3 regions of the Arthrobacter sp. THG-b23 genome follow, and region 2 is predicted to be linked to each of the others. Evidence: riboswitches for the same ligand, from Rfam matches in the RefSeq annotation. Region 2 holds a riboswitch; each other region holds the start of a gene.
What was found. A riboswitch is a leader RNA that binds a small molecule or an ion and turns the genes downstream of it on or off. The one in region 2 is predicted to bind thiamine pyrophosphate.
Positions count from the first base shown of each region.

Region 1: linked by a shared signal. The riboswitch ahead of AC5RVD_RS05715 (YkoF family thiamine/hydroxymethylpyrimidine-binding protein) and the one ahead of AC5RVD_RS02905 (NtaA/DmoA family FMN-dependent monooxygenase) in region 2 are both predicted to bind thiamine pyrophosphate.
Region 3: linked by a shared signal. The riboswitch ahead of AC5RVD_RS01010 (ECF transporter S component) and the one ahead of AC5RVD_RS02905 (NtaA/DmoA family FMN-dependent monooxygenase) in region 2 are both predicted to bind thiamine pyrophosphate.

Region 1 covers NZ_JBNHGM010000002.1:440,835-448,198, forward strand. Annotated here, with positions in the region: gene AC5RVD_RS05695 (pyridoxal phosphate-dependent decarboxylase family protein) at 1-1,016, opposite strand, end outside; gene AC5RVD_RS05700 (energy-coupling factor transporter transmembrane component T family protein) at 1,140-1,955, opposite strand; gene AC5RVD_RS05705 (ABC transporter ATP-binding protein) at 1,952-3,676, opposite strand; gene AC5RVD_RS05710 (ECF transporter S component) at 3,663-4,289, opposite strand; gene AC5RVD_RS05715 (YkoF family thiamine/hydroxymethylpyrimidine-binding protein) at 4,306-4,977, opposite strand; TPP riboswitch at 5,010-5,120, opposite strand; gene AC5RVD_RS05720 (adenylosuccinate synthase) at 5,224-6,513, opposite strand; gene AC5RVD_RS05725 (DUF72 domain-containing protein) at 7,026-7,364, shown strand, end outside.
Region 2 covers NZ_JBNHGM010000001.1:587,282-594,645, reverse strand. Annotated here, with positions in the region: gene AC5RVD_RS02915 (hypothetical protein) at 1-546, shown strand, start outside; gene AC5RVD_RS02910 (oxidoreductase) at 557-1,384, shown strand; gene AC5RVD_RS02905 (NtaA/DmoA family FMN-dependent monooxygenase) at 1,403-2,782, opposite strand; TPP riboswitch at 2,937-3,046, opposite strand; gene scpC (succinyl-CoA:acetate CoA-transferase ScpC) at 3,244-4,764, opposite strand; gene AC5RVD_RS02895 (LysR family transcriptional regulator ArgP) at 4,894-5,793, opposite strand; gene AC5RVD_RS02890 (LysE/ArgO family amino acid transporter) at 5,864-6,484, shown strand; gene AC5RVD_RS02885 (metallophosphoesterase family protein) at 6,507-7,019, shown strand; gene AC5RVD_RS02880 (DUF2795 domain-containing protein) at 7,016-7,213, opposite strand.
Region 3 covers NZ_JBNHGM010000001.1:206,616-213,979, reverse strand. Annotated here, with positions in the region: gene AC5RVD_RS01040 (Na(+)/H(+) antiporter subunit C) at 1-392, shown strand, start outside; gene AC5RVD_RS01035 (Na+/H+ antiporter subunit D) at 389-2,011, shown strand; gene AC5RVD_RS01030 (Na+/H+ antiporter subunit E) at 2,008-2,568, shown strand; gene AC5RVD_RS01025 (MrpF/PhaF family protein) at 2,565-2,849, shown strand; partial or broken gene mnhG (monovalent cation/H(+) antiporter subunit G) at 2,839-3,204, shown strand; gene AC5RVD_RS01015 (DUF4235 domain-containing protein) at 3,462-3,722, opposite strand; TPP riboswitch at 3,892-4,025, shown strand; gene AC5RVD_RS01010 (ECF transporter S component) at 4,069-4,689, shown strand; gene AC5RVD_RS01005 (ABC transporter ATP-binding protein) at 4,698-6,215, shown strand; gene AC5RVD_RS01000 (energy-coupling factor transporter transmembrane component T family protein) at 6,212-7,009, shown strand; gene AC5RVD_RS00995 (zinc-dependent alcohol dehydrogenase) at 7,071-7,364, opposite strand, start outside.

The sequences.
Region 1 (7,364 bases), on a different contig from region 2:
AACTCCGGCACCCACGCGACCTCGTCCCGTTCGGCCCCGTACTCCAGATAGGCGGCATGCGGCGGGGACATCGTGCGCTGGTGCACCTCGGCGTCGCGGACAAAGGCCACGCCGGAGTCGTACGGGACGTTGAGCCACTTGTGCGCGTCGGTGGCCCAGGAGTCGGCCAGCTCCACGCCGTCCAACAGGTGCCGGTGATCCGGGCTGGCAGCGGCCCACAGCCCGAACGCGCCGTCGACATGAATCCAGGCGCCGTCCCGCCGTCGTACTCGTTCCACCGCCGGCCGGATGGGATCGAAGGAACCGGTGTTCACGTTGCCGGCCTGCAGGTTGACGATCAGCGGCATGTCGACGGGAACCCGGTCCAGCACGGCGTCGAGCGAGTCCAGCGTGATGCGGCCCTGCGCGTCGGTGTCCACCGAGTAGATCCTGCGGCGGCCCAAGCCCAGGTACTGAAGTGCGGTCAGCACGGTGCTGTGGGCTTCTTCCCCCACAACGACGGAGATCTCCGGCGCGCCGAACAGGCCGTCGCTGACCACGTCCCAGCCCGCGCGTTCCAGCACTGCCGTCCGTGCCGCGGCCAGGCAGGTGAAGTGTGCCATCTGGCAGCCGGTGACCAGCCCGAAGCCGGAGTCTTCGGGCAGGTTGAACAAGTCCAGCAGCCAGGCGCCCACGGCCTCTTCCACCACGGAGGCGGCCGGACCGGCCACGTACAGTCCGGCGTTCTGGTCCCAGGTGGAGGTGAGCCAGTCGGCGGCGAGCGCGGCCGGCTGGGCGCCGCCGATCACGAAGCCGAAGTAACGCGGACCTGCCATGGCCACGGCAGCCCGCCCGCCGACGTCGGCCAGGTGCTCAATGACCGCCTGCGGGTCTTCGCCCTGCCGTGGTAGTTCTCCCGCCAGCTCGCGGCGCAGGGCCGCCACGTTCAGCCCCGATTTCACCGGGCGTCCGGGCAGGGATTGCAGGTATTTTGTGGCCAGCTCGGCCGTCCGGCGGAGAAGTTCGTCGTCCCCCATGACGAGCATGTTACGCCGGGACCCTGCCTTGCGACAGGCGGAAGGGCCGGAATGCTCTTGCTGCCGGCAGGTTCCACAGCATCGGGGGACGACTAGGTCCGGGATGGCCGCCGACAAGAGTTTTCAGCTGCCGAGCGCTTCAAAGCCCGCCAGGTACCCCAGGGTGTGGCTGGTGAGCAGGACGGCCGCGAGGATCCCCAGCACGCCTGCCACCATCAGCCAGTCCGCGCCGGTCAACGGGACCCTCCGCCAGATCGTCCGCGGGCTCAGGCCCAGGCCCCGCGATTCCAGCGCCTGGGCCATCCGTTCACCCTTGCGCACGGAGACGACCAGCAGGGCGAACGCCGCGTTTCCGTGGGCGCGGAGGCCGCGCGGCAAGGAACCGTCCGGACGGAGCCGGGCCCGGACGGCGTGGGCCTGCCGAATGGTCAGCCATTCCCGCGGCATTTCCTGCAGCATGCGGTACCCGGCCAGGATGGCGTAGGTGATCCGGGGCCCGAGCCGGGCGTGCTGGTGCAGGCTGCCCATCAGCGCGACGCCGTCGGTCGAGGCAATAAAACCGATGGCAAGAATCCCGATGATCAGGGTGCGCAGGGCCAGGGAACCGCCGACGGCGAGGCCCTCGACCGTAATTCGCAGCGGCCCGGAGGTCCATAACACCTCGCCGGGCCGGCTCAGCGCGTTGACCATGAAGATTCCCAGCCCGAAGGCGACGAAGGGTACGTGCGCCAGCGCCAGGGTCCTGGGCCTGAGGCGTGTGGAGGATGCGACCGCGGCCAGGGCGACCAGGTAGAGGAAGGCAGGCGTCACCGGATCGAAGATGAAGACCAGGGTCAGCGACACCACAAACAGGAGCGCGAGCTTGATGGTCGGATTGCGCCGCGCCAGGACGCCGCCGGCGACGGCGGAAACCGGGCCAGGGGCGAAGGCGGCGCTCATGCCCGGCTGCCGATCTGCGGATAGACCGTATCGGCGCGGGATACGGCGGCGTCGAGCCGGTCGAGGACCCGCCGGATCTCGTGGTCCGAGGCGAACTCGGCCAGCAGCCATTCGATCAGCGGCGGCAGCCGCAGGCCGGCGCGCTGCAGGACGGCAGGGTCGCGCAGGATGTCGAAGACGGGGCCGTCGGCAATCACCGTGCGGTCCGCGATCACGATGGCCCGGTCGGCCAGAGTCGCGACGGTACGCAGGTCGTGGCTGGAGAAGAGGATGCCGCGGCCAGCGGCGGCGGCCTCCTTGAAGGCTGCCACCGTGGCGATGGTGTCCCGCCGGTCGAGGCCGAACGTGGGTTCATCCGCCAGGAGCGCAGGCCGCTCATGGGCCAGCATGGCCGCCACGCTCAGGCGGCGCTTTTCGCCGCCCGACAGCCGAAAGGGACTCTGGTCGGCCACATGGGTGAGCCGGTGCTGCGCCAGGAGGCGGCCGAAGCGTTCGGCGGGAGCGTCGGGAAGGCCGTGCCGGACCTCGTCCCGGACGGTGTGCGCCACGAACTGGTGCTCGGGATTCTGGAACACCATCCCTGGACGTTCCCCGTGGACGGTTCCCGTCGCCGGCGGTAGTAGCCGGGCGAGGGTGAGCAGCAACGAGGTTTTGCCGGCCCCGTTGGCTCCCAGCAGGGCTGCGATTTCGCCGCGCTTCAGCCGGAGGGTCACACCATGGAGAATGGCCGCTTCCGGCCGGACATCCCCCGCATTCCGGCGCCTCTTCCGTACGGGCGCCGTCCGCGAAACGGAGAGGTTCTCCGCGGCCAGCACCGTCTCGCCGACGGCGGGGGCCGCGCCATCCGCGTCGTGGTCAGGCGCCGACAGTTGCCGCAAGTCCGAGCAGACGTCGGGCGCGCCGAGACCGCCGGTCCGGCCGGTGACGGCCAGCAGTTCCGTCTCCAACGGCAGCCAGCATCCGGCCGCGTTCAGCCGGACTGCATGGACCCCCAGCACTTCGGCCGTCACGCCGTCGGCCAGGACCTGGCCTGCCTCGCCCAGGACGACCGCCCGGCGCGGCAGGCCGGCTATGCCAGCTACCCCGGCGTAGTCGTCCAGCCGGTGTTCGACCAGCACCACTGCCGGTCCGTAAGCGGCCGTGGCAGCGGTGACGGCGTCCCGCACGGCGGCCAGGCCTGCCGGATCGAGCATGGAGGTGGGTTCGTCGAGCAGCAGCAGGTCCGGTTCGGCGATGAGGCTCGCGGCCAGCGCCACCCGCTGGCCTTCTCCGCCGGACAGCTGGGCCGTTTGGCGGCCGCGGAGGCCGGCGGCGCCGACCGAGGCCAGCGCGGTGTCGATCCGTGCCGATATCTCCTCGGGAGGCACCGCACCGTTCTCCAGCGGCAGCGCCAGCTCCTGTTCGACGTCCGGAAGACAGACCCCGGAGGAGGGATCCTGGGCCAACACGCCGACGTGTCGGGAAAGTTCGGCGACCGAGGAATCGGTTGTGGCCACGCCGTTCACCGACACCGTGCCGGCCAGGGTGGCGACCACCGAGTGCGGAACGACCCCCGTGACCGCCTGCAGCAGGGTGGACTTTCCCGACCCGGAGGCCCCAAACACAATCAGGTGTTCGCCGGGCTTGAGCCGCAGCATGACGTTGCGCAGCACGGCTGTGTCCCGCCGGGGGAAGCCTACGGATACGTCATTGAGCTCCAGGACCGGGTCAGCGGTGCGCATCGGTTGTGCCCAGCCGGGCGCGGCCGATCGCGAAGTTGTCCACCACGCCGGTCTTCGCCAGCCCGTCGACGATGATCTTGCCCAGCAGCCCGCCCAGGATCACACCGGAGATTAGGTGGATGACCAGGCGGGTCCAGAACAGGTCCTGTCCGTACCAGCCGGACCGGAACGCCGAATAGAAGAAGACCAGGCCGGCGCCGAGCAGCCCGGACAGGGCGTAGGTAAGCCAGCCGTAGGAACGGTAGCGGGTGGCCGAGAACGGGATCTCGCTGCCAATGCCCTGGATGGCGGCCGCGATAAAGAGCAGCGGACCGACGGCGGAGCCCAGGAACACCACCTCTATCACCGAGGCCAAGACTTCGGCCAGCACGCCGGCGAAGGGACGTTGAACGATGGCGATGGCGATCGGAGCCACCAGCAGCCAGCTTCCGGCCAGGAAGTGCTGCGACAGGTCTCCGGCCGGCCCCATCAGCAGGGACAGGGCGGTCCAGGCCTGGACGAAGACCCAATAGAGGAAACCGAAGACGACGCCCAGGACAACCAGGAGGACGAGGTCCTTCAGGGTCCAGGCACCGCGCGGGAGGGCATGCTGCTGCGAAGACGATGATGGCATGGCTGGTCCTTCCGCTTCAGGAGGCGCTGGGGCTGTTGATGGACAGCGTCGCGTGCGTCGTGACGTGCTGGACGGAACGGCCCACCAGGATCCAGCCGGCGGCAATGGCCTGCAGCACCTGGGCCACATCGCCGTCCAGACGGGTGACAAAATGCTCCGCCCGAACCGCAACACCGGTGGATTTTGCATAGTCGATGGCGGCGTAGATATCGCGCATGTGGTCGGCTGAGGCACCGCCGGTACCGCCGTCGGCCAGGGGATACAGCGCCCAGTCGGCTGCGGCCTCGATTCCGGTGGGCTCCAGCTCCGGGATCTCCGAGTACAGGGCGGCGCCTCCCTCGGGTATTTCGCAGCTGACGCCGCCGGGGCAGCCCCGGGACAGGAGCACGGAGGCCGAGACGTGCGCCCCGGTGCGTCCCGCCGCGGCAATCACCTGGCTCAAGTAGCGCAGGACATCCTGCTCGGCGCCGGTCAGGTAGGTGCTCACCTTGCCGGTCTGCACCTCGAGGCCGGTGGCGTCGGCCTGGTCCAGTGCCGTCAGGATGACGTCGGCGTAGTTGTCGGCCATGACCGCCAGGGTCAATCTCGCGCCCACGCCGAACTCGCGGGGAGTGGCGGTGAACTTATCGCTGCGCACGGCAGCAGTAGGGGTGTTCGTCGCGGTGACGATCGAGTCTGATGTTCGCATTTTCGCGCCCTTAGGTTGTTAAACGGGGCACGGGTAGTAAAGAGTCAACGTCCCTGCGCTGGCATGATCTAGATCAGGTTCGACGGTCGAAACTTGAGAAGTTTCCTCTCAGCCCGGCTCACCGGACTCCCGTGTTGCCCACGAGTCTAACCCATGGCGCGCACCGCCCGCGAAAGGTTTAAGCAGGGGGTGGTAACGCAGCGGGGCACGGACATCGCTGCCCGCGCCCCGCCGTCGTCAGTCCTGCTATTCGCTGATCAGGTCCCGGACCACGATGGTCTGGTCGCGGTCGGGGCCCACGCCGATGGCGGAGAACCTGGTGCCGGAGAGCTTTTCGAGCGCCAGCACGTAGTTGCGGGCGTTCTCCGGCAGGTCTTCCAGCGTCCTGGCGCCGGTGATGTCCTCGGTCCAGCCCTCGAAGTACTCGAAGATCGGCTTGGCGTGGTGGAACTCGGTCTGGGTCATCGGCATTTCGTCGTGCCGGACGCCGTCCACGTCGTAGGCCACGCAGACCGGGATTTGTTCGATGCCGGTGAGCACGTCCAGCTTGGTTACGAAGTAGTCCGTGAAGCCGTTGACCCGGGCGGCGTGGCGGGCCAGCACGGCGTCGTACCAGCCGCAGCGCCGCGGCCGGCCGGTGTTCACGCCGAACTCCCCGCCCTTCTTCTGCAGGTACTCGCCCATGTCGTCGAACAGTTCGGTGGGGAACGGCCCGGCGCCCACCCGGGTGGTGTACGCCTTGATGATGCCGACGGCACGGTTGATCCGGGTGGGGCCGATGCCCGAGCCCACGGACGCGCCGCCGGCCGTCGGGTTGGAGGAGGTCACGAACGGGTAGGTGCCGTGGTCCACGTCCAGGAAGGTGGCCTGGCCGCCCTCCATTAGCACGACCTTGCCCTCGTCCAGCGCCTTGTTCAGCACGTAGGTGGAGTCGATGACCATCGGGCGCAGCCGCTCTGCGAAGGACAGGAAGTACTCCACGACTTCCTCCACGTGCACGTCCCGGCGGTTGTACACCTTGACCAGCAGTTCGTTCTTCTGCCGCAGCGAGCCTTCGACCTTCTGCCGCAGGATCGATTCGTCGAACACGTCCTGCACGCGGATGCCCAGCCGGGCCACCTTGTCCATGTAGGCGGGGCCGATGCCGCGGCCGGTTGTGCCGATCGCGCGCTTGCCCAGGAAGCGTTCGGTCACCTTGTCCATGGTCTGGTGGAACGGGGCCACCAGGTGGGCGTTGGCGGAGACGCGCAGCCGCGAAGTGTCCGCGCCGCGGGCCTCGAGCCCGTCGATCTCCTCGAAGAGGGCCTCAAGGTTGACCACGCAGCCGTTGCCGATGATCGGAGTGGCGTTGGGGGACAGGATGCCGGCCGGCAACAGCTTCAGCTCGTACTTCTCCCCGCCGACGACGACGGTGTGCCCGGCGTTGTTGCCGCCGTTCGGCTTGACCACGTAATCCACGCGGCCGCCGAGCAGGTCGGTAGCCTTGCCTTTTCCTTCGTCGCCCCACTGGGCTCCGACGATCACAATTGCTGGCATGGGATCCTCCCCCATTCGATGCGGCGGAAGCCCCGGACAGACTGCACATCAAGGAGCCGCTGCCGCGCATGAGAACGCCCCTCACTCCGGGTGGAGTATTTGGGGCTCTTACCCGCCAAGTTTAGCCGATGGGCCCCAAACGACCGGAATCCGCGCCGCCCAATCGGTTCCATGGCGGAAATCGGAAAGCGATCGCGGCCCCTAGCTCCCGGAGCGGGACGTCGCTCCCGGGGCCGAAGCCGGAAAGCGGTTGCGACCCCTCAGCTATTGCAGCCCCTCCAACTACCGCACCCGGGACGTCGATTCCGGGGCGGAACCCGGGACGGCGCGTCGAGTGGAGAGAAGATGCAGCGAAACCGGGCATAAGCGTGCATCTTCTCTCCACTCGAAAAAGCGGGGCTTCTTGTGCCCGGATGCGGCAGCGGTTCAAAGGATGCGCAACGCCCCACAGCACGACGAGGGAGCGCGGCTTGCTCTGGCTTGCACCGCCTGGGCCGGGTAGCCTGCGGGACATGGCCCCCTCTCAACCGATGGCACGGATCGGCATTTCCGGCTGGCGATACCCGCGCTGGCGCGGCACGTTCTACCCGAAGGGCCTGCCCCAGCGCCGCGAGCTGGAGTATGCCTCCGGCCACCTGAATTCCGTCGAGATCAACGGCACGTTCTATTCGCTGCAGCGCCCCTCCAGCTTCCGGCAGTGGCACGCCGAGACGCCTCCGGACTTCGTGTTCGCGGTCAAGGGCGGGCGGTACATCACCCACATGAAGGGCCTGAAGGACGTCCGCGACGCCTTGGCGAATTTCTACGCTTCGGGGGTCTTGGGCCTGGGCGAAAAGCTCGGACCGTTCCTG
Region 2 (7,364 bases):
ATCCAGCCGAGGGCGGCGCTGGATGCTGGCTGCCCCGCCGAGTGGGGCATCAAGCCGATGCCGGGAGTGGCTGCGCTGGTACCTTTCGAGCAGACGGCGGGCGCGCAGCCGCGTAGCAGCGGCGAGGGCATGCCGGGTTCCCCCGGCCTTCTGCCCAGCGCTGGCGAGGCCGACACGATGAAGATCTGCCAGTACCGGACCGAGCGGATAACGAATGAAGACGACGAGCGCCCCGCCGACGCGCAGCCGAACCTGGAGTTTGACGTGTTCGAGATCGTGTCCGGGACGTTTTTTAGGGGAGGTAGCCTTGAGGGCCCGGCCATAGACGTCATCTTGAAGGCGGCCAGCGAGGATCCGGCTGACAGCGAATGCGCCGACGACGCAACGGAGCTTGCCGTGCTGTGGCCGCTCGCCAAGGGGCAAAGCATTGGCGCACCGCTGGCGGTGGAACTCGACGGTTGCCGGCGGCTCTTGGCTCCCGACGGCGCGGCCCGGAACCTGCCGGACGAGGCGCGCGCCGCCGTCGTCATGGCATTGGAGAAGTGAGGCGGGCGTGATGGTGAGGGACAAAGTCGCACTGGTAACCGGAGCGTCCTCCGGGATCGGGGAACATACGTGTCGGGAGCTGGCACGCCGCGGCTTCATCGTCTACGCGGCCGCGCGCCGGCTGGAGCGGATGCGCCCGCTGGAAGAGCACGGGGTTCGCGTCCTCGAGATGGACCTGACCGACGACGCGTCCATGGTGCGCGGGGTAGGGCACATCCTTTCGGAGCAGGGGCGGCTGGACGTGCTGGTCAACAATGCCGGTTACGGATCATACGGCGCGATTGAGAATGTGCCGTTGGATGATGCCCGGCAGCAGTTCGAAGTGAACCTGTTCGGGCTGGGGCGGCTTATCCAGCTGGCGGCCCCGGCCATGCGGGCCCAGGGCGGCGGGCGGATCATTAACGTCTCCTCGATCGGCGGCGTGTTCTATGAACCGCTGGGCGGCTGGTACCACGCGGCGAAATTCGCGGTCGAGGGTTTGTCGGACTGCCTCCGGGTGGAGCTCAAACCCTACGGCATCGACGTGGTGATCGTCGAGCCCGGGCCGATTCTGACCGAGTGGGACGCCATCGCGGTGGAGGGCCTGCTGCAGAGTTCCGAAGGTACGGCCTACGCGCAGCAGGCGGAGAGCGTGGCGCGGGCGATCGCCGGGGCCTACACGGAACGCACGGGAACGCGGCCGGAAGTCGTTGGAAGTCGCATCGCCCGGGTGGCGGCCGCCCGGCGCACGCGCAGCCGGTACCCGGTCGGACGAGGCGCGCGGACGATCATGAGCGCTCGTCGGCTGCTGCCCGACCGGGTCTTCGACGCCGTGCTCGCCAGGGTGTACCAGCGCTGAACCGGCGCGGAACCGCTGCTAAGACGCGACGGAGCGACTGCCCTCCCGGGAGGCTCCCAGGTGATCGCGCAGGGTGCGTCCCGAATACGCGGTCCGGAACCGGCCTCGGGCCTGCAGTTCCGGCACCACCCCGTTGACGAACTCTTCGAGCGAGGACGGGTAGAGGGCCGACATGATCACGAAACCGTCAGCCGCCTCAGAGTCGTAGAGTTCGCACAAGTAGTCGGCGATGTCCGCCGGATCGCCCACGGGCTGGGGGTGCAGCTGGTTCATGGCCTGCGCCGTCGCCAGATCGCGGACGGTCATCGATTCCCGGCGGGCTGCGGCCAGGAGCATCTGTTCAAAACCATCGCTGCCCGTGGCCCCGCGGTGGGCCAGCAGCAACTCCTCGGCGCTGCCGTCCGGCTGCAGGTCCTCCCGGGCCGCGTGGAGGAGCCGGCCCAACTTCGTCAGGACGTCCTCCTCATCGAGCGCCGCCTCCAGGCCTCGTACGGCTTGGCGCGCGGCGGCGGGAGTGGCGCCGGTGATCGGCTGGACGGCCGGGAGCACGGCCAGCCGATCCGGATTCCGTCCGGCGGCGGCGGCGCGGGCCCGCAGTTCGGTCCGCACCGCGCGCATGGCGTCCGGAGTGTCGGCGACGGCGAACACGACCTCGGCCCAGCGGGCGGCGAACTCCATGCCGCGCAGGGAGGATCCGGCCTGCATGAGTACCGGCCTTCCCTGCGGACTGCGCGGCAGGGTGATCGGACCGCGGCTCAGCGGACGGTCGTCGTCGCCGTCGAGCCGGGGCCGTTCGGGTATCCGGTGGACACGCTCCGGATCCGCAAACCGGCGTCCCGGCGCATCCAGTGTTAGCGCCCCGGGGTCCCAGGTTTCCCACAGGTCCACCACGGTCTGGACGACGTCGTCGGCCCGGTAGTAACGCTCCGACTTGGGCGGGATGGAGGGCAGGCCGAAGTTGGCGGCCTCGGCGTCCGTGGTGGACGTGACGATGTTCCAGGCGACCCGGCCGCCGGAGAGGTGATCCAGCGAGAGAAGCTTCCGGGCGATGGTGTAAGCAGGGGTGAACGTCGTGGAGATGGTGGCGGCCAACCCCAGGTGCCGGGTCGCCCCGGCAACCAGTGACAGGGTGACCAAGGGGTCGAGATAGATGGCGCCCTTGCCGCCCGTGACCAGCGTGGTGGCGAAGTCGCCCGCGTTGTCCTCCGGGACGGCCAGCGCGTCGGGCAGGAACAGCATGTCGAAGCAGCCTCGTTCCAGTGTCCGGCCCAGATCAAGATAAAACTCCGCGCTCAGCCAGTCGCGCCGGGAGAGCGGATGCCGCCAGTTCTCCGAATACTGGCTGGTGGGCGGGTTGACCATCGCCACCAGGTGCATGCCGTCAGCTGGGGAGCGCATCATATCCTCCCGGCGACGCAAGAAGACGGCCGGCGGGCAGGACCCCGCCGGGCACGGCCGGGCTCGCTGCTGCCATCAGCCAGTCGGAGCCGGTGAGTGGGACGGCAGCGTCGGATGTCTGCATGTTCGCGCCCTTCTGTTGAGTTAACAGGGGACGGGTGTGAGGGTTGCTCCCTGCGCTGGCATGATCCAGATCAGGTTCAACGGTCGAAACTTGAGAAGCTTCCTCTCAGCCCGGCTCACCGGACTCCCGTGTACAAGCCAGCAGCCTACCGGCAGTCGCACCCGGGCGGCGAAAGACCGCCGGTACGACGGCGTCATACTCCCGGGCGGAGACCCGGAGACCCGGAGACCCGGAGAGCTGGAGAGCCGGAGAGCTGGAGAGCCGGAGGGCCGGAGGGCCGGAGGGCCAGAGAGAGAGAGCCGGACAGACCTCCGCCCGGGGGTGGGCGAGGCGGCCGTTACTGCTGCGCGGGGCGCATGCTGCCGGTCTCCACGAAGCGCTGGTGCCAGGACAAGGCCTCCCCGAGCAGGTGCGGGGTGTGCTTGCCGAAGCTGTCCCGGCAGGCACGGTCGAAGTAGTCCTGCAGCATCGGCCGGTAGTCGGGGTGGGCGCAGGTCTCGATGATCTTGCGCGCCCGCTGCTTCGGCGCGAGGCCGCGCAGGTCGGCCAGCCCCTGCTCGGTGATCACGATCATCGTGTCGTGCTCGGTGTGGTCGACGTGGCTGGCCATCGGCACGATGCTGGAAACCTTCCCGCCCTTGGCCATGCTGGGGGACATGAAGACGGACAGGTAGCTGTTCCGGGCGAAGTCGCCGGAGCCGCCGATGCCGTTCATCACCTTGGTGCCGGCCACGTGGGTGGAGTTGATGTTGCCGTAAATGTCCGCTTCGATCATCCCGTTGAGCGAGATGCAGCCCAGCCGGCGCACCAGCTCGGGGTGGTTGGAGATTTCCTGGGTGCGCAGGATGATGCGCTCGCGGTAGTAGTCCACGTTCGCGTTGAACTCCTCCAGACCGGTGCGGCTGAGCGAGAAGGACGTGGCGGAGGCCATCCGCAGCACGCCCTCCTTGAGCAGCTGCAGCATGCCGTCCTGGATGACCTCGGTGTAGGCGGTCAGGCCGCGGTAGCCGCCGGCCGCCAGGCCTTCCAGCACGGCGTTGGGGATATTGCCGACCCCGGACTGCAACGGGAGCAGCTGCTCGGTCAGGCGCCCGCGCCGGACCTCGTGGTCCAGGAACTCCAGCAGGTGGCCCGCGATTTGCTGCGAGTTTTCATCGGGCGGGTTGAAAGGGGAGTTCCGATCCGGCGCGTCGGTGTGCACGATGGCCACGATCTTGTCCGGATCCACCTCCAGGTAGGGTTCACCAATCCGGTCGTCCGGATTCACGAGCGGGATGGGCCTGCGTTCCGGCGGCAGGGCGGTGCCGTGGTAGACGTCGTGCATGCCTTCGAGGCCGAGCGGCTGGGCGTTGTTGATCTCCACGATGACCCGGCTGGCCTCCCGGAGCCAGGTCATGTTGTTGCCCACCGAGGTGGACGGGATGAGTCGTCCGTCCTCGAGGATGCCCACGGCCTCGACCACGGCCAGGTCGACGTCGCCGAAAAAGCCGAACCAGGTGTGCTGGGCGACGTGGCTGAGGTGCATGTCGATGTAGTCGAGCTCGCCGGCATTGATCCGCTCGCGCAGCGCCGGGTCCGACTGGTACGGCAGCCGCAGCTGCATCCCGTCGACCTTGGCGAGGGCGCCGTCGAGCTCGGGGGCCGTTGAGGCGCCGGTCAGCACGCGGATCTTGAACTGCTCCCCGGCCGCATGGGCGGTTTCCATCCGCGCCGCCAGCGCCTGCGGCACGGCCTTCGGATAACCGGCCCCGGTGAAGCCGCTCATGGCCACCGTCATGCCGGGTTTGATCAGTTCAGCCGCCTGCTCCGCGGACATCACGCGCTCGAGCAGGCGGGCGTTGCGAATGCGGTCTTGCATCGTGCCCCTTCGTCTGGATCTCCCCTTCCACTCTAGGGGTCGGGCCAGGCACCGGGGCTCCGGGCGGAGGGAAACGGCCCCGGCCGACGGGCGGAGTCGTGGCACGCAGCCTGATTTTCGGTGAAGAGGCTAGGGCTGGCGCAGCTGTTCTTCGGCGGTCTGCCGCACGCAGGCAGTCAGTTCGTCGAGCACCGGCGAGCTGATCTTCCAGCGCTGCCAGTACAACGGCACGTCAACCGGCAGGTCGGGGGCCAGCTCGTGCAGCGTCCCGTTGCGAACGTCCGCCAGGCACTGTTGCTCCGGCAGCAGCGCCCACCCGAAGCCCAGCCGGACGGCTGCCGCAAACTCCGCCGAGGCCGGCAGATAGTGGCGCGGCGCCGCCAGGGCAGCGCCGGTCAGTTCCCGGTAGAAGCGCTCCTGCAGGTCGTCCTTGCGGTCGAAATCCAGCACGGGCGCGGCCGCCAGCCACGCCACATCAGCGTCCCCTGCCCCGGCGGGCCGCCAGTGCTCCAGGTAGGCCGGGCTGGCCACGGCCCGGTAGCGCAGCGAGCCGAGCGCCTCCACCGAGCAGCCCTGGACCGGTTCCGGCGTGGCCGTCACCGCCGCCGTCACCAGTCCGGCCCGCAGCAACGAGGTTGAATGCTGCTCGTCTTCGCGGTGGACTTCGAAGAACACGCCCCGCTCGCGCGGCATGCGGGCCAGCGCGCCCAGGAACCACGTGGCCAGCGAATCCGAGTTGACCACCAGCGGCAGGGCCACGCCGTCACCGTTGCCGCCGAGTTCGCGCTGCGCATCGTCCTGCAGGACCCTCACCTGCCGCGCCAGCCGCAGCACCACATCTCCGGCAGCAGTCGGCCGCACCGGGGCGGTGCGCTGCAACAGGACCTGCCCCGCCGCCTGCTCCATGGCCTTGATCCGTTGGGACACGGCCGAAGGCGTCACGTGGAGCGCACGGGAGGCCGCATCGAAGCTTCCTTCCTGGACGACGACGGCGAAGGTCGCCAGATGGTCGAACTGGAACGGCTGCATAAGTCCAGCTTACGTAACCCAAGATTCTTTAGCTGTACTGATGCGCGGGTTGTCAGTAGCGTCGACTGTTGTGACTACCGCTATTGCACCCACAGTTTTGCTGGGCCTGGGAACCGGGCTGGCCCTGATCGTCGCCATCGGGGCGCAGAACGCCTTTGTGCTGCGCCAAGGCATCCGCGGCGAGCACATCGGCGTCGTCGTACTCATCTGCGCGGTTTCCGACGCCCTGCTGATCACCGCCGGGATCGCCGGCATCGGTGCGGTAATCCAGGCCGCTCCGGCAGTTGTCGACGTCATCCGCCTGGGCGGGGCGGCGTTCCTGCTGGCCTACGCGGTGTTCGCCGCCAAACGGGCGATCAGGCCCGGCTTCCTGACCGCCTCAGCCAATCGCTCCGGCGGGGGACTGGCCGCGACGGCTGCCACGGCGCTCGCCCTGACCTGGCTGAACCCGCACGTCTATCTGGACACGGTCCTGCTGCTTGGTTCCATCGCCAACACCCAGGGGCCGGAACTGCGCTGGTATTTCGGCGCCGGCGCCGTGGCGGGCAGCCTCATCTGGTTCAGCGCCCTCGGCTTCGGCGCCCGGCTGCTGCGGCCCTTCTTCGCCCGGCCGGGCTCCTGGCGCCTGCTCGACGGTCTGATCGCCGTCGTCATGCTGGTGCTCGGGCTGCGGATGGCCTTTTATCTCTGACCGGATATGCGAGGATGCCGGTATGGCCACCACCTTGCTGCTGCTGGCGGACACGCATGTGCCCAAACGCGCCCGGCGCCTCCCGGACCAGGTGTGGGACGCGGTGGAGGCGGCCGACGTCGTCTTCCACGCCGGCGATTGGGTCACCGCCGACCTGCTCGACGAGCTGGACGAGCGGAGCCGGCGGCTGGTCGCGGTCTACGGCAACAACGACGGCGACGACCTGCGCTCGCGGCTGCCGGAGATTGCCGAGGCAACCATCGACGGCGTCCGGTTCGCCATGATCCACGAAACGGGAGCGGCGCAGGGCCGGGAACAACGGTGCGAGGCCCGCTTCCCCGATGTTGACGTCCTGGTGTTCGGGCACAGCCACATCCCGTGGGACACCACGTCGCCCGGCGGCCTGCGGCTGCTGAACCCGGGGTCGCCGACCGACCGCCGCCGCCAGCCGGTCTGCACGTACATGACGGCTACCGCCGAGGGCGGCAGCCTGGTGGACGTCCGGCTGGTGCCGGTGGAGCAGAGGACGCGCTAATTGTTGTCGGAAACCGCCTTGCTGACTTCCGCGGGCGTTTCATACTGCCGGTCGGGAAGGTTCTTGAGCGCCGAGAGGACGTCGTCGCCGGCCCCGGACTCTTCTGCGTTCTTCACCAAATCGGCGGCGGAAGCGGGGTAGTCGACGCCGCCCAGCGCCTTCTGGATATCAATGGGACTGGGATTGTCTGCCATGGGAAGTCCTTCCGATCGAATAAGAATCCCCACGCTACGTGCTGGGCCGGGCACTGGGAAGAGCCCGAAGGGGCAGGATCGCACCTAGCCTTGATTTGAGCCGCCGCGCGCACCGACACGCCGTGCAGAGATCACGGTTTTGCAACGTTGG
Region 3 (7,364 bases), 380 kb from region 2:
CCCGGGTGATGCTCGGCCTGATGCTCATCACCAACGGTGCCAACCTGCTCCTGCTCACCACCGGCGGGCCGGCGGGCCTGGCGCCCATCTTCGGCAGCGACATCCCCGCGGACGCCTACAGCGATCCGTTGCCGCAGGCGTTGATCCTTACCTCCATCGTGATTTCCTTCGCCGTCACCGCTTTCATGCTGGCCATCATCTACCGCTCCTGGGTGCTGGGACGGCAGGACGAGGTCCAGGACGATATCGAGGACCGCCGGGTGGCCAACCAGCCCACCTTCGATGCCGAGGACGACGCGGAGATCCCGGCCGAGACCACCGAGTTCGTCCCGCCGGACGAAGCCGAAGAAACGCCAGCCACCACCAGGTCCCGGATGGAGGGAAAGCAGTGAACGCCGCCACCATTGCGCCGCTGGCAGTAGTCCTGCCGCTGCTGGGTGCTGCCCTGGCGTTCGTGCTGATCCGCCACCCAAACGCGCAGCGCCGGACCGGTGCCATCACGCTCACGGTGACGTTGGCACTGGAGACCGTGATGCTGGCCTCGGCCTGGACCAGCGGGGCGCAGGCGGTGAACCTCGGCGGTTGGCTTCCCCCCTTCGGCATCACCCTGGTGGTGGATGAGCTGTCCGCGCTGATGCTGGTGGTCTCCTCGGCCGTCAGCCTGGCGGTGCTGCTGTATGCCTCGGGCCAGGGCATGACGGACAGCGACGAGGAAGGCCCGGTCTCGATCTTCCACCCGACGTACCTGATCCTGGTGGCCGGGGTTTCCAACGCGTTCCTGACCGGCGACCTGTTCAACCTGTATGTCGGCTTCGAAATGCTGCTCACGGCCAGTTACGTGCTGATGACTCTTGGCGGCACCAGCCCGCGGATCCGTGCCGGGGTGACGTACGTCGTCGTCAGCGTCATCTCCTCGGTGCTGTTCCTGGTCTCCATCGCGATGATCTACGCGGCCACCGGGACCATTAATATGGCCGACCTGGCGATCAAGCTCGGCGAACTGGATCCGGCAACGCAGATGACGCTGCATTTGATGCTGCTGGTGGCCTTCGGCATCAAGGCGGCGGTCTTCCCGCTGTCCTTCTGGTTGCCCGACTCGTATCCGACGGCGCCGGCGCCGGTCACCGCGGTGTTTGCCGGCCTGCTCACCAAGGTCGGCGTCTATGCCATGATCCGCACCGAGACGCTGCTGTTCCCTGGCGACCGGCTCAACACGTTCCTGATGGTCGTGGCGGTCCTGACCATGGTGGTAGGCATCCTCGGGGCCGTGGCGCAGATCGACATCAAGCGCATGCTCTCCTTCACCCTGGTCAGCCACATCGGCTACATGGTCTTTGGCCTGGCCATGTCCTCGGTGGTGGGCCTGGGCGCGGCGGTCTATTATGTGGCGCACCATATTACGGTGCAGACCAGCCTGTTCCTGGTCGCCGGCCTGATCGAACGCCGCGGCGGGACCACCAACATGGACCGGCTGGGCGGCATGGCCAAGCTGTCGCCGCTGCTGGCCATCCTGTTCTTCGTGCCGGCCATGAACCTGGCCGGCATCCCGCCGTTCTCGGGTTTCCTGGGCAAGATCGGGCTCGTGCAGGGCGGCGTGGAGCTGGGCACCCCGGTCGCCTGGGTACTGGTGGCGGGCAGCATGGTCACGTCGCTGCTGACCCTACTGGCCATGGCGCGGGTCTGGAACCGCGTGTTCTGGCGGCGCCCCGAAGATGCCGAGCACCCGGACCCGGTCCTGGTGGCCACCAAGCCCGATGGATCCGCCGTGCGGACCACCCGCCATGTGGAGGACCACCCGCACGGGCGGTTCACCGGGCGGGGCATCGTTCAGCTGCTGCCGCTGCCCATGGTCTGGCCGACGGTCGGGCTGGTGGCGATGGGCCTTGCCCTGACGCTGTTCGCCGGTCCCCTGTTCGAGCTCAGCGACCAGGCGGCGCGGGAGATGCTGCAGCGCACCCCGTACATCGAGGCCGTCCTGGGTGAGGGCGCCCTGCAGGAGGGGGGCCAATGAGGAAACCGCGCATCTCCATCTGGGTCGAGCTGCCGCTGCTGGCTTGGCTGGTCATCCTCTGGGGCTCCCTGTGGCAGGATTTCAGCCCCGGCAACCTGATCTTCGGCCTGCTGATCGCGCTGGTCATCGTGAACCTGTTCTACCTGCCGCCGGTCGAACTCAGCGGACGCTTCAATCCGCTGGCGGCGCTGGTCTTCGCTGTCACGTTCGTGTGGCAGGTGGCGGTGGCGAGCGTCGAAGTCCTGTGGCTGGCCCTTACCCGGGGCCCGACGCTGCGCAACGCGGTGGTGGCGGTCCGGCTGCGAAGCCATTCCGACCTGCTGGTGACTGCGACCGGGCATGCCATTTCGTTGATCCCCGGCAGCTTCGTGGTGGATGTGGACCGCTCGACGTCCACCCTTTACCTGCACGTGATCGACGTGGCCACCGAGGAGGCCGCTGAACGTTTCCGGGCAGACGTGCGGCGGATCGAGGCGGGCCTGATCCGGATGATGGGCACCAAGGAAGAACTGGCAATCGTCAAGGCCGAAGGTACCGGCAGGGGAGGTGCAGTGTGAACGGGGAAGTCATTCCGGTTGCCCAAGTCGTCGTGAGCGCAGTGCTGGGCGCGGCCGCGGTACTGTCGCTGATCCGCCTCGCCCGCGGCCCCTCGCTGCTGGACCGGCTGCTGGCCATTGACGTGCTGCTGGCGATTGTCTGCGCCGGACTCATCGTGGACATGGCCGCCGGCGGCCACCTGAACAACCTGACGCTGGTCGTTGTCATCTGCGTTGTCGGTTTCATCGGCTCGGTCGCCGTGGCCCGTTTCGTGACGGACGGGCGGCCCCGTGAACACTGACCTGATACTCGACGTCGCGACCGCCGTCTGCCTGATCGCCGGCGCGGGGATGTCCCTGGCCGCGGCCATCGGCCTGCTGCGGTTCCCGGACCTGCTCTCACGGATGCACGCCGCCACGAAACCGCAGGTGTTCGGCCTGCTGCTGCTGCTGACGGGACTGGGATTGCAGCTGCGCAGCTGGGCGGCGGTGCCCTTGCTCCTCATAGCCTGGCTGTTCCAGTTGCTCACCGTGCCGGTTTCCGCCCACATGGTGGGCCGGGCCGGATACCGCACCAAACACCTGCGCAAGGAAATCCTCAGCGTGGACGACCTCGATGCGGTGGTGGAGGCAGCGGCCGAGGAAGATTCAGCGGCCGCACCCGACGACGTCGCGCCTTCCGGCAGCGACGCCGGCAGCGGTGTCGCAGCCGGCGGCCAGGGGGAGCGACCCACCGCGGCGGCTGCGGCTGGTCCGGCGCGGAACGATGAGGACGACGCCGGGCCGGCGGACAAAAAATAACCCGCGGACAAAAGAAACCGGTCCGGTGGCGGGTGCCTGCGGACCGGGGACAGAAGCGCGATGGGGGACGGGACCGCGGTCCCGTCCCCCATCGGGCCCCCTCAAGGAACCGCTTAGACCATTTCCCGCGTCTTGTCGTAGCGGATGACCGCCTTGGCGGTGGCGCGCTTGGTCAGCACCTGGATCACGCGCGCCACGGTGCCGGATACCACGGCGAAGGCGACCGCCGCCCGCAGGCTGTTCTCCAGGTCATCGTCGCTCTTCGGCGCATCTTTTCCGGTGACCATCTTCCAGACAAACCCCAGCAGCTGGCTGGCTGCCAGGCCCGCGCCGATACTCACCAGTGTGCCCAAGAGCCTCAACACAATGTTCATGCCCGCTCCCTCCCGGGGCCGAAGCCCCGTCTCAACTGCTGTTCCGGTTCCCAGCCTACTGCCCGGCACCCGCCCGGGCCGTAAGCCGTCGTGCATTTTCCAAGGGTCTGAAGCCGAATCGCCCGCCGCTGCGGGCGAGTGTAGACTGGTGCGTGCTGCTAGACAGCACCTATGACGACAGGGGAGCGTCCGACCGGCCGGTACACACCGGAGACCGGGAGGGACGCTGAGAGTGCGGATGAACCGCAGACCCTCGAACCTGCTCCGGTTAGTACCGGCGAAGGGAGTCGAGTTCTCGGGGCGCGCCGCATGGCCGCCCTCCCCTCCTGCAACCAGGAGGATCCCATTGAGTACCGTTTCGAATGCACCCGCCACGCCCACACCTGCCCGGAAGCCGCGCTACGGCTGGCGGGTGGTGGACATCGTCGTGGCCTCGGTGGTCGCCGTGGCCGTCGGCGTCATCTTCTGGGCCTGGTCGGCGGGCTGGCCGCTGATCGAGGGCCTGACCCTTGCCTTCCCGCCTTCCGCCGGACTGTACACCGGCGGCTGGCTGATGGCCGGCGTGCTGGGCGGACTGATCATCCGCAAGCCCGGCGCCGCCATCTACTGCGAGATGTTGGCCGCCATTGTCTCCGCGCTGCTGGGCACGAGCTTCGGCATGACCGTCTTGGTCTCCGGCCTGATCCAGGGCCTGGGGGCCGAGGTCGTCTTCCTGCTCTTCCTGTACCGCAAGTTCAACCTCGGCGTGGCGCTGCTGGCCGGCTTGGGTGCAGGCCTGGCACTGTCCATCAGCGAGAACATCCTCTACAACATGCTCTGGGCCGCCGAGTGGCAGCTGGCCTACGTGGGCTTCGCCGCCGTGTCCGGCGTCGTGATTGCCGGGCTGCTGCCATGGCTGGCGGTCAGGGGCCTGGCGAAGACGGGCGTGCTGTCCTCCTTCGCCGCGGGACGCTCGGCCGACGTCTGAGCCGTTCCATGGGAGAGCAGAGTACGACGGCGGTGCCCGGGCCCGTGCCGGTCCACGCCGAGGGGTGGGGCTGGCGGCATGCCGGCCGCAAGGATCCGGCGGTGCGCGGGGCCAGTTTCAGCATCGCCCCGGGTGAACGGGTACTGTTGCTGGGCGCCTCCGGGGCCGGCAAGTCCACGCTGCTGCACGCTCTGGCCGGCGTCCTCGGCGACGAGGGCGAGGGCGAGGAGACCGGCCGGCTCACCGTGGCGGGTGTCCGTCCCTCCGAGGCCCGCGGCCGGGCCGGCCTTGTGCTGCAGGATCCGGAGAGCCAGCTGGTGCTGGCCCGGGTGGGCGACGAGGTGGCCTTCGGAGCGGAGAACCTGTCGCTGCCGCGCACGCAGATCTGGGACAGGGTCCGCGAATCCCTGGCCGATGTCGGCCTGACGGTACCGTTGGATCACCCCACCTCGGCGCTGTCCGGGGGCCAGAAGCAGCGGCTGGCGCTGGCCTCCGTCCTGGCCATGCGGCCGGGGCTGCTGCTGCTGGACGAGCCGACCGCGAACCTGGACCCGGACGGCGTGCAGGAAGTACGCGACGCCGTGGCCCGGGTGCTGGACCGCACCGGCGCCACCCTGGTGGTGGTCGAGCACCGGGTGGCTGTCTGGGCGGACGTGGTGGACCGAGTGATCGTCCTCGCGGCCGGCGGCGGCGTGCTGGCCGACGGGCCGCCGGGCACCGTGCTCGCCGAGAGCGCCACCCGCGCCCGTTTGATCGAGGCCGGCGTCTGGGTTCCCGGGCACACCCCGGGGCTGGACCTGCCTCCGGCGCCGTCCCCGGGCGGGCCGTTGCTGCGGGCGGCGGCGCTGGACGTGTCGCGTAACCGGAGAGCCGAACCGGTGCTGCGCGGGGTGGACCTGGACCTGTTGGCCGGGCAGGCGCTCAGCATCACCGGCGCGAACGGCGCCGGTAAATCCACGCTGGCCCTCACCCTCGCCGGCCTGGTGCCGCCCGCAGGAGGGGAGCTGTCGGCGACACCGGCCTTGCACCGCGGCGCCGGCCTGTCACCGGCAAAGTGGAAGTCCGCGCAGCTGGTGACCCGGATCGGCAGCGTCTTCCAGGAACCGGAACACCAGTTCCTCACCGGCACGGTGCTTGACGAACTTGAGTTTGGCCCGCGCCGCGTGGCCAAACTGCCCGAGGCGACGGTCCGGCAGCGGGTGGACACGATCGCCGAGCGGCTCCGGCTGACCCGCCTGCTGCAGGCCAACCCGTTCACCCTTTCCGGCGGCGAGAAACGCAGGCTCTCGGTTGCCACCATGCTGGCCACCAGCCCGGACATCCTGGTGCTGGACGAGCCGACCTTCGGACAGGACGCCAACACCTGGGCCGAGCTGGTCACGCTGCTGGCCGAGCTGGTGGCCGATGGCAGGAGCGTGGTCTCGGTGACGCACGACGCCGATTTCACCGCGGCGCTCGGCGGTGCCGGCATACGGGTGGCAGACGGCGGCGTGCGCCCGGCCCAGCCGCTTCGGAGGGCAGCATGAGCATGGACCTGCTGACCCCCCGGCTGGCAGCCTCCCCGTTCGGCCGCGCCAACCCGGTATCAAAGCTGGCAGCCGCCACCCTGATCACCGTGGTGGTCATGCTCAGTGTGGACTGGGTCAGCGCCTCCGTGGTGCTGGCCGCCGAACTGTTGCTGATGCCCGTGCTGGGCGTCAAGCCGTGGGTGCTGCTCAAGCGCGGCTGGCCGCTGCTGGCGGCGGCTGCCGTCGGGGCCTGGGCAACGGCCTTGCTGGCCGAGAAGACCGGGGCCGTGCTGTTCCAGTTCGGTCCGCTGATCTTCACCGAGGACTCGGTGGCCGGAGGCGTTGCCATCGGCCTGCGTTCGCTCGCCGTGGCGCTGCCGGGCATTTTCCTGCTCCTGACGACCGACCCCACGGATCTGGCGGACGCCCTGGCGCAGAAGCTGAAGCTGCCCCACCGCTTCGTGCTGGGAGCGCTGGCCGCCATGCGGTTGGTCGGGCTGCTCGTGGAGGAATGGCGGATTCTCGGTTTGGCGCGCCGCGCCCGCGGTGTCGGAGCGGAGAACCGGCCGCTGGCCAAGGCTGGTGCGTTCGTGGGCCAGGCGTTCGGCCTGATCGTGCAGGCCATCCGCCGTGCCACCCGGCTGGCCGTCGCCATGGAGGCCCGCGGCTTCGGCGCCGGGCCCAGGACCTGGGCGCGGGAATCCACCTACAGCGTGGTGGATGTTTGGGTGTTGCTGGGTGGCGCGGTCATCGCCGGAGCGGCAGCCGCCGCCGCCGTGGCCGCCGGGACCTGGAACTTCATCTTCGTGTGAACCGGGGCCCGGCGGGCCCCGGCCGTCCCATGAAAGCCGGGGTCCGCCGTTCCGTTCGGGGCTACGGCTTGAGCACCACCTTGATGCAGCCGTCCTCCTTCTTCTGGAACTTCTCGTACATCTCCGGAGCCTGCTCCAGCGGAACTTGGTGGGTCGCCAGGTCGAGCACGCCCAGCGGGTCCGACGGGTCGTCGACCAGCGGCAGCAGGTCATCGATCCACCGCTTCACGTTGCACTGGCCCATCCGCAGCTGGAGCTGCTTGTCGAACATGGTCAGCATCGGCAGGGGGTCCTTCATCCCGCCGTACACGCCGCTGATCGAGATCGTGCCGCCGCGCCGGACGGCGTCGATCGC